2 regions of the Paenibacillus sp. FSL H3-0302 genome follow, and region 1 is predicted to be linked to the other one. Evidence: predicted binding sites of a transcription regulator. Region 1 holds the regulator's gene; the other holds the start of a gene.

Region 1 (6,235 bases):
CAAAGATGACAAAATATAAAGCTCATTATAATAATTTATAGCTACTTGAGAGCTCATCAGAGAGACTGAAGTCTCTTATTGCTGTTCTAATTACAAGTAGTAGTATATCACAGGTGTATATACTAATTTCAAAATAAATGTGAATATATTTAAAATTTAATTTTTTAAATATTTCCATCAATACCAAATAAATTCCTCACTTTCGACAAAATCGGCCTTGATTTTTAATCAATCGGCCTATTTTCGTATGTGAATATAAGAGAATATTCGGTGATAACCACCCATTCAGTATATCACTTAGTATATCACTTTTGTACATCAAATAAATGTAAACAAGCGAACTTATAATAAGTTCGCTTGTTTACTATGCCACCCTTAATTTCCTTATGTTCAACTTAACTTTTAGGTAAACTGTAACCTTCGCCCATTCGGGACCCATCCGAAAAGCGATAAAATTGATAATAATACCGACCGCTCTGTTTATAAAAAAGCTGCCAAGCATACTCTCCGTTATATACTCCCGGCAGCAAGCGTTCAATCGTTATGTCCGGAAGATCAGCTTTGATAATGCCGCGTATTTGGGCTTCCGAGGTTCCTTTACTTAGTTCCTCAGCAAACACTGCGTCGTCGCCTTCAGCAAATTTTCCATCTACCGTAAAGCGGACCCAGACCATAAGAGCAGTCCCGGCTTCATTTTTCCCAGTTAATACCCAGTACACTGCATTTTCATCCCAAACCGATTTTTGTGCTTTGGTTACCTGTGTTAGACCCGCTCTGGTTTTGGCAACATCCTTAGCGATATCACGCTCGTTCCATTGATCTTTCATAATATAGGCATAGAACTGGATAAGTCCAAACCCCAGGAGCAGAATCAGAACTGACCCCAGGAGGATCCATTTTTTCCTTTTCTTCAAGGTACAGCTCCCTTTCTAGTAATATATCTTTTTTGATTATATAACACACCCGCGCGTTTATCCAAAATTTCATAATTTTCTAGCTTTCCCAGCCTTAAAAATACACAAAAGGCCGCAACTTTTGCTAAAAGCAAAAAGTCGCAGCCTATTATTTATTCGTTATTCTCCAGACTTAACGCTTCAATAAACCTTCGAAGGCTTCTTGCGCTTTACGCCGGATAGCTTCCTCATCCAGGGTTAAGCATTGTCCATGCTTGATGACCTGTATACCATTCACCCACACATGCTCAACATCCTTAGCGCTAGCAGAGTAAACTGCATGAGACAACAGATCTGTGTGTGGCAGCAAATGCGGCTGATCGATATCAACAGCAATGAAATCTGCTTTCATCCCTACAGCAAGTCTGCCTACATTATTTAAAAAGATGGACTGCGCGCCATATTCTGTAGCCATACGCAGAGCCTCTGGAGCTGGAACAGCCGTTGGATCACCGCTGACACCCTTATGAATGAGAGCTGCAAGCCGCATCTCTTCAAACATATCCAAGTTATTGTTGCTTGCCGCGCCATCCGTGCCAAGAGACACCTTCACACCAGCTTTTAGAAGATCAGTAACCCGAGCCACTCCGCTAGCCAGCTTCAAATTACTGCCCGGATTATGAGATACACCCACATTATGGCGAGCCAAGATCTCAATCTCTTCATCATTTAAATGAACACCATGTGCAACTATCGAGGGACGTGTGAACATGCCAAGCTTCTCTAAGTGAGCTACAGGACGCAACCCGTAATCCGCCACATTTTGTTCCACTTCACGTTTCGTTTCGGACATATGCGTATGCATCGGTAAATCCAGATCATGCGCTGCCTGCACGAACTTAACCAGGAAGTCCGGAGGGCATGTATAAGGGGCGTGCGGCGAGATCATAGTAGTAATTCTACCTTCAGCCTTTCCATGCCAGTTACGGGCAAAAGAAATCGCTTCCGCAAGCTTGTGATTCTGTACATCCTCTGGACATAACCCGATCACACCACGCATCAATACGGAACGGATACCTGATAACTCAGCTACCTCGGCTACTCGGTCCATATGATCATACATATCGAGGAAGGTCGTAGTTCCACCCTTCAGCATTTCCAATACAGATAAGGAGGTTCCCCAGTATACATCATCACCGGTGAACTTTTCCTCCATTGGCCACATCTTCTCCTGAAGCCACACTTGTAGCGCTAAATCATCTCCATATCCACGCAGCAAAGACATCGCCGCATGACCATGTGTGTTTACAAGTCCAGGCATGAACAGCAGACGGCTGCCATCAACCACTTGCACTCCAGCTTCCATCTGAGGCTCTTCTTTTCCTATGTAAGTGATTAAATCATCTTCAATAGTCATATATCCACTCAGAACCGGCTCATCCGTTCCCGGAGTCAGAAAATACCCGCCCTTAATTATCGTTTTATTGTTGTTCATGTTCGCTTTCTTCCTTTCCATCCCGCAAGTAATAAGCAAGACTTTGCAGATCAGTTGTAAAATCAGCTGCATGCACCCGGATATTCGGTGGTGTCTTCAGAATCACAGGGGCAAAGTTCAAAATCGCTTCAATCCCAGAAGAAATGAGAATATCTGCTACATTTTGAGCTTCTGAATCAGGTACGGTAATAATGGCAATGCGAATACCTTGCTCACGAATCGTGCTGCCTAGTTCATCCATCGGTTGCACAGTAAGGGAGTTGATCTTACGTCCAACCTTAGGAGCGTACGAATCAAATATAGCCGTGATTTTCATAGTATCTTTAAGATATGCATTGTAATTAGACAAGGCATGTCCGAGATTACCTGCTCCAACTAAAGCTACATTAAGCTGTTGATCCAGCTTCAGGATATGACGGATTTTCTCAATAAGATACGTTACATCATAGCCGATACCTTTTCTGCCGAAGTCACCAAAATATGCTAAATCCTTACGAATCTGTGCGGGATTAAGATCAAGCTTTTGTCCAAGTTCCTGAGAGGAAACTGTTAATATTTCGCGATTCTGGAGATCATTCAAAAAACGCAAGTACACAGGTAGTCTGCGAACAACGGCTTCTGATATTTTTTCCGATTTCATATTTTTCCTCCTAAAAATAGTAATGTTCTTGTGAAAATCCATATTCAAACGTCTACCTCTCCTTATTAAGGACGGTACTGTAACACACCGCCCTTAAGGATAAGGAGGAGCTAAACTGAAGACGAGCGTTTTAAGAAGCGCCGCCATCCTCTAGCCATTCCGCTATGCGTGGGACCATTTGATCAGTAAGCATATGCTCCATTTTGGGACCAGGCAATGAATAAAGGAAATACTTCCCGTAATGAGATTCAATAACCCTTGTATCATAAACAATAACTATTCCGCGATCCTGCGCCGTGCGAACCAGTCTTCCGAATCCCTGCTTAAAACGAATAACCGCTTGAGGAACAGATAATTTCATGAACGGATTCTTCTTCTGGGCCTGTAATAACTCCGACTTCGCTTCCGCCAACGGGTGATTCGGCGGTTGAAATGGAAGTCTCACGATGGCCAGGCAAGTCAGTGCTTCACCTGGAATATCTACACCTTCCCAGAAGCTGCTCGTCCCCAGCAATACGGATGCTGCACTGTCCTGAAAGCGGCGGATCAGCTTGCTCCGGCTGCCACCTTCTACGCCTTGACCAAGCACCGTAATCTCTTGTGAGGCTAAAGCCTCTTTAAGCGGATCATATACCTGACGCAGCATTTTATAAGAAGTAAACAGAACCAGCATCCGCCCACGTGTTGTTTTAGCAGCTTCCGATAATGACTGTACGAGTGTATCGACAAATCGAGCATCGCCCACACTGCCCTTCACACTAGGAAAATCACGCGGTATAACTAACAGTGCCTGCTCGCGATACTTAAAGGGAGAAGGAAGAAGTGAGGTCATTAGACGTCCTTCTTCCGCAGCTTCGTTAAGTCCGAGATTATCAATCATAAATTGAAAAGACTTATCTACAGACAGCGTCGCCGAGGTAAGCACGATGCTTTTTTTCTTATCGAAGAACAACTCTTTAAGCTGGCTGCTAACATCCACAGGGACGGCATACATCTGCAGTGATTTGCTGCGGTAATTTCCATTTGCCTCCAGCCAATATACTACATTATCGTCATTCAGCCCCATAAAGAATCTTACTTGCTCACGGATGGAAGCCAAATCCTTAAATAAACCGCTAATATCAGTAACAAGACTGTCTGCTGAGGATTGGCTTTCCTGGTCGCGCATCTCGTTAAGCATTTTATCACCCTTACGGATGATGTCGCTTAACGTCAGATTCATAGTGTTCTCTAGTGCAACCAATTCATCCCAATCCTTCGGCTTACGGGCGGGAATCAACCGCATAACCAGTTGTCCCGCTTCCCCTGCCCCTGCATCACTGCGTTCCGGCAAAAGGCTGAACAGCTTGTCGCTGAGTGCATCCCAGGTTTCTTTGACGTTAAGCAGATCCGGGTAGATCCGATCGATGACTCCGCTCCATTCTGAAGCCTCTTCACTGCCTGACGACTGTAATATTTGACGAAGAGCAGGAAGCTGTCCGTTTCGGCTATCTTTATACAGCCGCGATAATGTGTGTGCCACAGTGAAATGCTTCATATGCATGCCAAGATGTTTACCAGCCACATCTTCTAAATGATGTGCTTCATCAATGACAAGATGCTCGTAAGCCGGAAGCAGCTGGTGCCCAGCCTTAACATCTGCGAATAGCTTGGAGTGGTTCGTAATAACCACGTCAGCAATCCCAGCTTCATGCTTGGCCCTATGATAATAACATTTGCGGAACCAAGGACAAGAACGGCCCAGACAGGAATCGGTATCGCTTGCCACCGTCTCCCAGAAATCACCGCCCCGGCCGCTTAAATTCAGCTCTTCATCATCCCCTGATTCACTTTGAGTGAGCCATACAATCATCTGAGCGGCAGTAAGCGCATCTTCCCTTGGGCTTATAAAGTCCTTTTTATTAATTTTATGCTCAAACTTACGCAGACACAAATAATGCCCTCTTCCCTTAAAAATAGCAGCTTTAAACGGAAAAGGAACTACCTGCGTTAACAAAGGGATATCCCGCTCGCGCAATTGGTCCTGCAGATTAATGGTATGAGTGCTGACCATGACTTTTTCATTGGTGCGAACGCTTTGATAAATGGCAGGCAACAAATAACCGAGCGATTTACCGGTTCCTGTGCCCGCTTCGATCAGTAGGTGTTTGTCTTCGGCAAGTGCCGTCATCACCTCATTGATCATAATATCCTGAGCTTCCCGGCTTTCATACTGCGGTAATGTGTCTTTAAGTCGTTTGGTTACTTCGTCCATATAATCAGTAAAAGATAAATTCGCTAGCGGATTCTCAGCATGTTCATCTCTAGGTGGCGCTAACTCCGTCCAATCTCCTACTGCAAGCGCTAATTGACGATAGAAAGTCAGATCACCTTCGGGCTGTAGCGTTTCCGCTTCCCGCTCTCGCAGCAGACCATCAAAGTACCAGCCCAGATCACTATCCTCTTCGGTAAACAGCTCACAGAGTCTCTGGATCGTAAGCAGCGGCAGCTCGTAGAGCTCCTCCAGACATTTCAGCAGCACTAAAGCAGTCGCAAGTGCATCACTATCTGCCTGGTGCGGACGATCATGTGTCACTCCAAAATGAGCACTGACAGAGCCTAGTTGATAAGATGTGAGCGAAGGAAAGCAAATTTTCAGAAAATCAATCGTATCCAAAATCCGCCCTTGAAATGGCAAATAACCACAACGATCTAAAGCATTTTGTAAAAAATGGAAGTCGAAAGCGACATTATGCCCTACAAGCACAACATCATCCAAGAGCGGAACAAGCTCCATCATCATCTCATCCAGCTCAGGCGCATCCTTAACATCATCATCGGTAATCCCCGTCAGACCTGTTATAAAAGGAGGAATCGGCGTTCCGGGCTTGACATAGGAACCATATACCCGGGAGATGGACCGGTCTTCTTCTATAATTGCAAGGCCAACCTGGATAATTTCACCCACGGATTGGGTTCCTGTTGTTTCAAAATCAAGCACGGCAAATTTCATTATAATTCTATTCCCTTTCAATTGAGACTCTTAATCAGCATAACAGAAGTTGCGAAAAAAGGCGATGCACACCACTGGTTCAGGGGATGCATCGCTTGAATGGAAATTTCCAAAACCGTTATTCTTTTACAAAAGGGAAACCAGCTGATTTCCAAAATGCAGCTTCCCTCCACGACGGCGGCATACCTCTAAGTTAACGTTTGGTTCCGGAAGCG
Region 2 (6,235 bases), 3.1 Mb from region 1:
CGTCTCTATTTCTAATGATTTTCCAGAACAGGCATGGGCGGATACCTTATTTATGGCGGCATTTTTCCTGCTCCGTGTAGGAAGCAAATTAAAGGATCAGGAAATGATTCAAGATGCCTTGAATCAATATTATTGGCATATCAAATACCTGCAAGATCCTAGCAGCGGGTTTTGGTACCATGGCTACAATAATGTGAAGCAGGATCACATGTCTGGACTATTCTGGGGCAGAGCGAATGCTTGGGGCGCATACACCATGTCGCAAGTTAAAAAGCTTTTGAAAGAATGGTATCTGTATCCGCAGTGTATGGACGTGGAGTGTTCGCTGCGCGATCAGCTGGCCGCACTCAAGCTGGTGCAAACGGAGAACGGCCTGTGGCGGACAGTACTCGATGACGAGGAGTCTTATGAAGAAGTATCCGCGTCTTGCGGCATTGCGGCTGCTATGATCAATAACGGCAATCCGCTGCATACCAAATATGTGCAAAAAGCCCTGAAAGGTATTTTGAACAATATCAGCGAAGATGGACGGGTACTGGGTGTCTCTGGCGGAACAGCGGTTATGAAGGACCGGGAAGGATACCGCAATATTCCAAAAGACTGGATTCAAGGCTGGGGGCAAGGCTTAGCATTAGCTTTTCTATCCGATATGCTTAAATAGGAGGGATCCAAGTTGTCCAAACAAACAACGGGGGCCTTTACACTGCCGGGAGAATCCGGTTATGAGGCATTGACCCTGGAATTAGCTGAACGTTGGGGTGCCGATGTCATCCGTGACAGTGACGGCACACAGTTGTCCGATGAGATTATCAACGCAGGATACGGCATTTATTCTACAATCTGCATCATCAGAGATCATAACGAATGGGCGTCCCAGAATTCAGACAAGCTGCAGCAGAGCTTTTTAATAACTAATCCGAAGGTAGCGGTACAAGATTATTTATCCATCTATCTGATGGAGGATTTTTTTGCTGAACAATTCCGAGTGAATGATTCCAAAGAGGCGTTTAAGTACTGGCAGGTTTTTGACCGAACGACGGGCGAAGAGGTTCCAAGAGAACTGTGGAATTATGAGCGGGAATCGGGAAATGTAGTCATTACTGGAATAACGCCTTGGCATAAATACACAGTCAGCTTCATGGTCTACCGGATTTGGGAAGAGATCTCCATGTACAATCACACCACGAATCACTGGGAAAAAGAGCATCTGATGCAGATTGATCCCATCTATGTAGAAACGCAAAAATATTTACTGCATTGGATTGAAGATTGGTGTCGTAAGCATAAGGAAACAACAGTGGTTCGGTTCACCTCCCTCTTTTATAATTTCGCCTGGATCTGGGGCAGTGATGAGCGCAATCGCCATTTGTTCTCGGACTGGGGTTCATATGATTTTACGGTAAGCTCAAGAGCGCTTGATCTGTTTGCCAAAAAATATGGGTATTCGCTCACGGCCGAGGATTTTGTGAATGGTGGGAAATATCGGGTCAGTCATATCCCGGCGCAGCAGCGGAAGCTGGACTATATGGCATTTATCAATGATTTTGTCATCGAATTTGGTAAGCAATTAATTGATATTGTGCATAAGCACGATAAGCTGGCGTATGTCTTCTATGATGATAGTTGGGTTGGCATGGAGCCTTACAATGACCGTTTTGAGGAGTTTGGTTTTGACGGGATGATTAAATGTGTGTTCTCAGGGTATGAGGCAAGGCTTTGCTCTGGTGTAAAAGTAGATACCCATGAGATTCGGCTGCATCCCTATTTATTTCCGGTTGGATTGGGAGGGCTTCCTACGTTTATGGAGGGAGGTAACCCTACGCTCGATGCCAAAAAGTATTGGATTAATATCCGGCGCGCCTTGCTCAGAGAGCCTATAGATCGGATTGGACTGGGCGGATATTTGCATCTTGTAGAGCCTTATCCGGATTTTTGTGATTATATCGAAAAGATCGCGGATGAATTCAGAGAAATTAAAGAGCTGCATCATAAAGGCAAACCGTATCACATTAAGACGAAGGTAGCCATTTTGCACGCTTGGGGCAAATTGAGATCGTGGACCTTGTCCGGGCATTTCCATGAAACGTATATGCATGATTTGATTCATATCAATGAGGCTTTGTCCGGATTGCCGGTTGAGGTGCAGTTCATTGATTTTGAAGATATCCGTAAGGGAGTATTACATGAGTGTGATGTAGTGATCAATGCCGGCTCGGCAGGTTCAGCATGGAGTGGTGGAGAATACTGGAGTGACCATAAGTGCGTGGACTTACTGACAGAATGGGTTTATGAGGGTGGTACTTTTATAGGTATCAATCAGCCTTCGGCGCTTGATGGTTATGACAGCTTTTTCAGAATGGCACATGTGCTTGGTCTGGATGAGGATACAGGCTCCAAGGTAGCTCATGGAAGATGGACATTTGAGGCTAGAGATGAGCAAGGTTTAGTGCCTGAAGGAGCCAGCATAACACCTAAAAATAACATCTATCTTACGGATGGCTCAGCAGCGGTATTGTGTGAAAAGAGTGGGATGATAACATTGTCCACCCATGCCTTTGGTAAAGGAACGGGGATCTACCTGCCTTCTTTCACCTTAAGCTTTGAAAATACAAGATTGCTGTTAAATGTGATCCGTTTTGCCGGCAATGAGTTAAAGGAAACAAAGTATATTACGGATAATTTATATACAGAGTGTGCTTATTATCCAGAAAGTAAAATACTCGTCGTGATTAACAATAGCGACCAGCTTCAAAAAACTACGATCGATACGGAATATGGACAACAAACCCTGGAATTAGATCCGTTTGATACTATTATCCGAACTATTGGCGATTAATCCCATTAAAAAAGCTCAAGCCAGCGGCTAACTTGCCGATGCTTGAGCTTTTTACTGTGAGGCCTATAGTATCTGTTATCTACTTATTTTGCTTTTATGAATTCAGCAGATTTGATCCCAGCTTGACGACCAAAAATAATGATTTCTGCAACAGAGTTGCCGCCAATCCGGTTTTGTCCGTGTAAGCCGCCTGTAACTTCGCCTGCCGCAAACAGACCAGGGATAGCTTCACCATCTTTATTTAGAACCTCTGTGTTCGTATTGATCTTCACGCCACCCATGGTGTAGTGAATCCCAGGAGCAATTTTAATAGCGTAGAAAGGACCAGTGGACAGGTCATTGTCCATTCCTGTAGTTCTGCCAAATTCGGCATCCTTTTTATTCTTAACGGCGCTGTTCCAAGTATCAAGCGTTGTTGCCAGCTTATCCTCTGAAACACCGATTTCTTTGGCCAAAGCTTCGATGGAATCCGCCTGAATCACGAAGCCCATTTTGTCATATTGTTCAACAGCCTTCACACGGGATTTAACACCGGAATCAAAGACCAGCGTAGCTGCTTTTTCAGGTAGTGTATTGATGGAAGCTGTTACTTTATCACGGGTATCCAATTCATTGGTGAACCGTGTACCTTCACTGGAAACAAGGATAGCGCCTTCCCCACGAACAGCTTCGCCGATGAGGTAGGATTTTTCTTGCTGCACAGTCGGGTGAACTTGGATTTGATCCATATCGACGGTTGTGCCGCCGAGTTTCTCAATCATCTTGATGCCGTCTCCGGTACTGCCGATTTGGTTAGTAGTAACGTAGCCTTCCAAGTCAGGTCTTACTTCGGAGATCAAATCCATATTGGCACCGAATCCGCCAGTGGTTACAACGACAGCATCTGCCGTAATTATTTTTTCCTCTGTTTGGTTAAAGAGGACCTTGACGCCATTTACTTTGCCATCTTTTTCAGTGATTTCTTTGACATCAGCATTCACGAAAAGTGGGATTTCTTTCTCTTGTACGTTTTTTACTAAACCTTTGACAAGGTATTGACCCACAGCAGAGCCATCTTCAGGACGGTGTGTACGTTTTTCGTTCATGCCGCCTGTAATGGTGATATTGTTCAAGCGGATTCCGATGGAATCCAGCCAATCGATCGCACTCGCGGAATTATCAACGAAGAAACGAAGCATTTCTTTGTCGTTAGTGTCATGGCCACCTTTTAATGATTCTTCATAAAATAAATCATTGCTGTCTTCAATGTTTTGTTCTTTTTGGAATTTCGTTTCAGAAGCGTTCATCCCCGAAGAGGATTTGGTTGTGTTCCCGCCGGCAACCGGCATTTTTTCCAAAATAACAGGGTTCATGCCTTTCTCTTTGGCCTCAAGCGCCGCGGACATTCCCGCACCACCCGCACCGACAATGATGATATCATATTTATCTTTTAATTGATCAAATGGTGTGTAGCTTGCTTCAGATGCCCCGGAGACGGCTTCAACTTCTTTTTTCTCGTTGTTATTACTCTTGCTCTCGTTCACCTTGTCGTTTCCATTACCGCAACCTGCGATAACGAGCATGACAGAGAGGACGAGACTCAGAGCACCAGCTGCTTTCTTTTTCATTGTTAACCCTCCACTTTTATATTTCTCTATTAAGATGTACCAAAAGAACCCGACAAAAAAGAAAGGAAGTATCAGAGGGAGTTGGAAGTGGAGCAGCGCGCGCGTCGCTGTTATTCTCCTAACTTCAAATCTTCTACGGTTACGTCCACAGTTTCCATCGTTATTCTCTTTAGTTCATCTTCTTATTAAGTATACCATCAATCATGACTATTAGTGAAAGTTTTCACAAATTATACAAGTCGTCTATTCTAACATAGGGTAACGAAATATTGAGCGGATTAGGCGGAAAATGGACCATAAACCATATAACTAGAAGATTTGGCGTGAGATTTTCTCACTGTAGAAGTGGTAACTGTCACGGATTAGTAAAGCGGTTTTTGTTCTTCTGGATTTTTAAATGGTAAAATGAGAGTATTGCCTACTAGTCAATCCGGAAAGACTAACATGAGACATAGAAACAAATTCTAATTAATAGGTGAGAATATGGAATTTAATAATGTAATAAAAGAAAAAGTAAAAGAAGATAACTATAAAGTGTTTGCTTTACTAAGCCGCTATTTGAATAATACCCCCGACTTTATTAACAAAGAAGAAATTGAAGAAATCGTAAACTGTGGTGTATCTTATGAATACGCTTTTGGTTTAATGCTGGCTGCTGCTTTTGGGATGGATACGGTTGATAATGTTGATGATAAGGAATTGTTCAACCAATATTTTAGCAATATGCTTCATAAGCTTGATGCAAATGAATATTATGACAATCCATATTATAAAAATATCAAGATACCAACTATAAAGATTAATAATAGTGAATTAAAATATGAAAAATATAAACCTTTTGAAGGTTTTGTTTGCAATGATATCATCCGGACAGAAGAGGGAAGACAAATTCCTCAGGTTGGTTTTTTTCAAACTGAATTCATGTTCCCGGCTGTCTTGGAGAATGAAAGAATCTGGATGACGATCACACCAAATGAAATAGAAACAATGAAAGAAGCTGTTGATAAAGCGTTTGGGAATGTTCTTACATTTGGGCTTGGACTTGGCTATTATGCTTATATGGTTTCTGAAAAAGTTAATGTTGAAAGCATAACGGTTGTTGAAAAAAATCAAGATGTCATTGATTTATTTAATAAATATGTACTGCCACAATTCAGTAATGCTCACAAGATCAGGCTTATCCAAGCAGATGCTTTCGAATATGCAGAACAACATATGTCTAAGGAAAAATATGATTTTGTATTTACGGATTTATGGCATGATGTTTCTGATGGAATGGATATGTATTTAAAAATGAAAAAGTTTGAAAAGGAAAGCCCGGATACTGTATTTATGTACTGGATAGAACAATCTATTTTATGTTATTTGTAAAAATACTTTTGCCCAGTAACTAAGCTCTGTAGAGTTTCTACAGGGCTTTTTATTATTTTATAGTTCATTTCATAATTTTTAAGCCTATGTTACTATTTCTATAACCGTAAAAGGAATATTTTAGAATAGTAGGTGTATTTTATGGAAATCGGCGCGATCACTTTTTTTGTGAAAGACATGGAAAAGATGGTTACCTTTTATCGTGACGTCATGAAGATAGCTATAGAATGGGATGGTGGCGTATTTACCGGGGTTCAACTGAAGAGTGGTGTATTCTTTAATTTGTGTCAGCGGGATGCACTGAATATGTCACAGCTAACCTATCCCAGAGGGATAAACGGGACTATGGAAATTTCATTTGGCGTTCCCTCACCTGAGGACGTTGACAAGGAATTTGAGCGTCTGGTAAAGGCAGGAGCGA

Evidence for each region. Region 1 encodes Rex, which represses fermentation and respiration genes when NADH is low (regulators of the CRP and FNR family bind a similar motif). Its sites were predicted from a motif close to TTGTGAAATATTTCACAA; they were not measured.
Region 2: a site for Rex is predicted at 4,655-4,672, ahead of MHH50_RS03670 (flavocytochrome c). Genes of this name have one in related genera too.

What each region holds. Positions count from the first base shown of each region.
Region 1 is NZ_CP150284.1:4,649,701-4,655,935, forward strand. Features, by position in the region: gene MHH50_RS20635 (DUF5590 domain-containing protein) at 396-914, opposite strand; gene MHH50_RS20640 (amidohydrolase) at 1,087-2,388, opposite strand; gene MHH50_RS20645 (redox-sensing transcriptional repressor Rex) at 2,375-3,028, opposite strand; gene dinG (ATP-dependent DNA helicase DinG) at 3,159-6,020, opposite strand; gene MHH50_RS20655 (hypothetical protein) at 6,147-6,235, opposite strand, start outside.
Region 2 is NZ_CP150284.1:840,790-847,024, forward strand. Features, by position in the region: gene MHH50_RS03660 (glycoside hydrolase family 88 protein) at 1-661, shown strand, start outside; gene gnpA (1,3-beta-galactosyl-N-acetylhexosamine phosphorylase) at 674-2,836, shown strand; gene MHH50_RS03670 (flavocytochrome c) at 2,920-4,443, opposite strand; gene MHH50_RS03675 (hypothetical protein) at 4,927-5,814, shown strand; gene MHH50_RS03680 (VOC family protein) at 5,956-6,235, shown strand, end outside.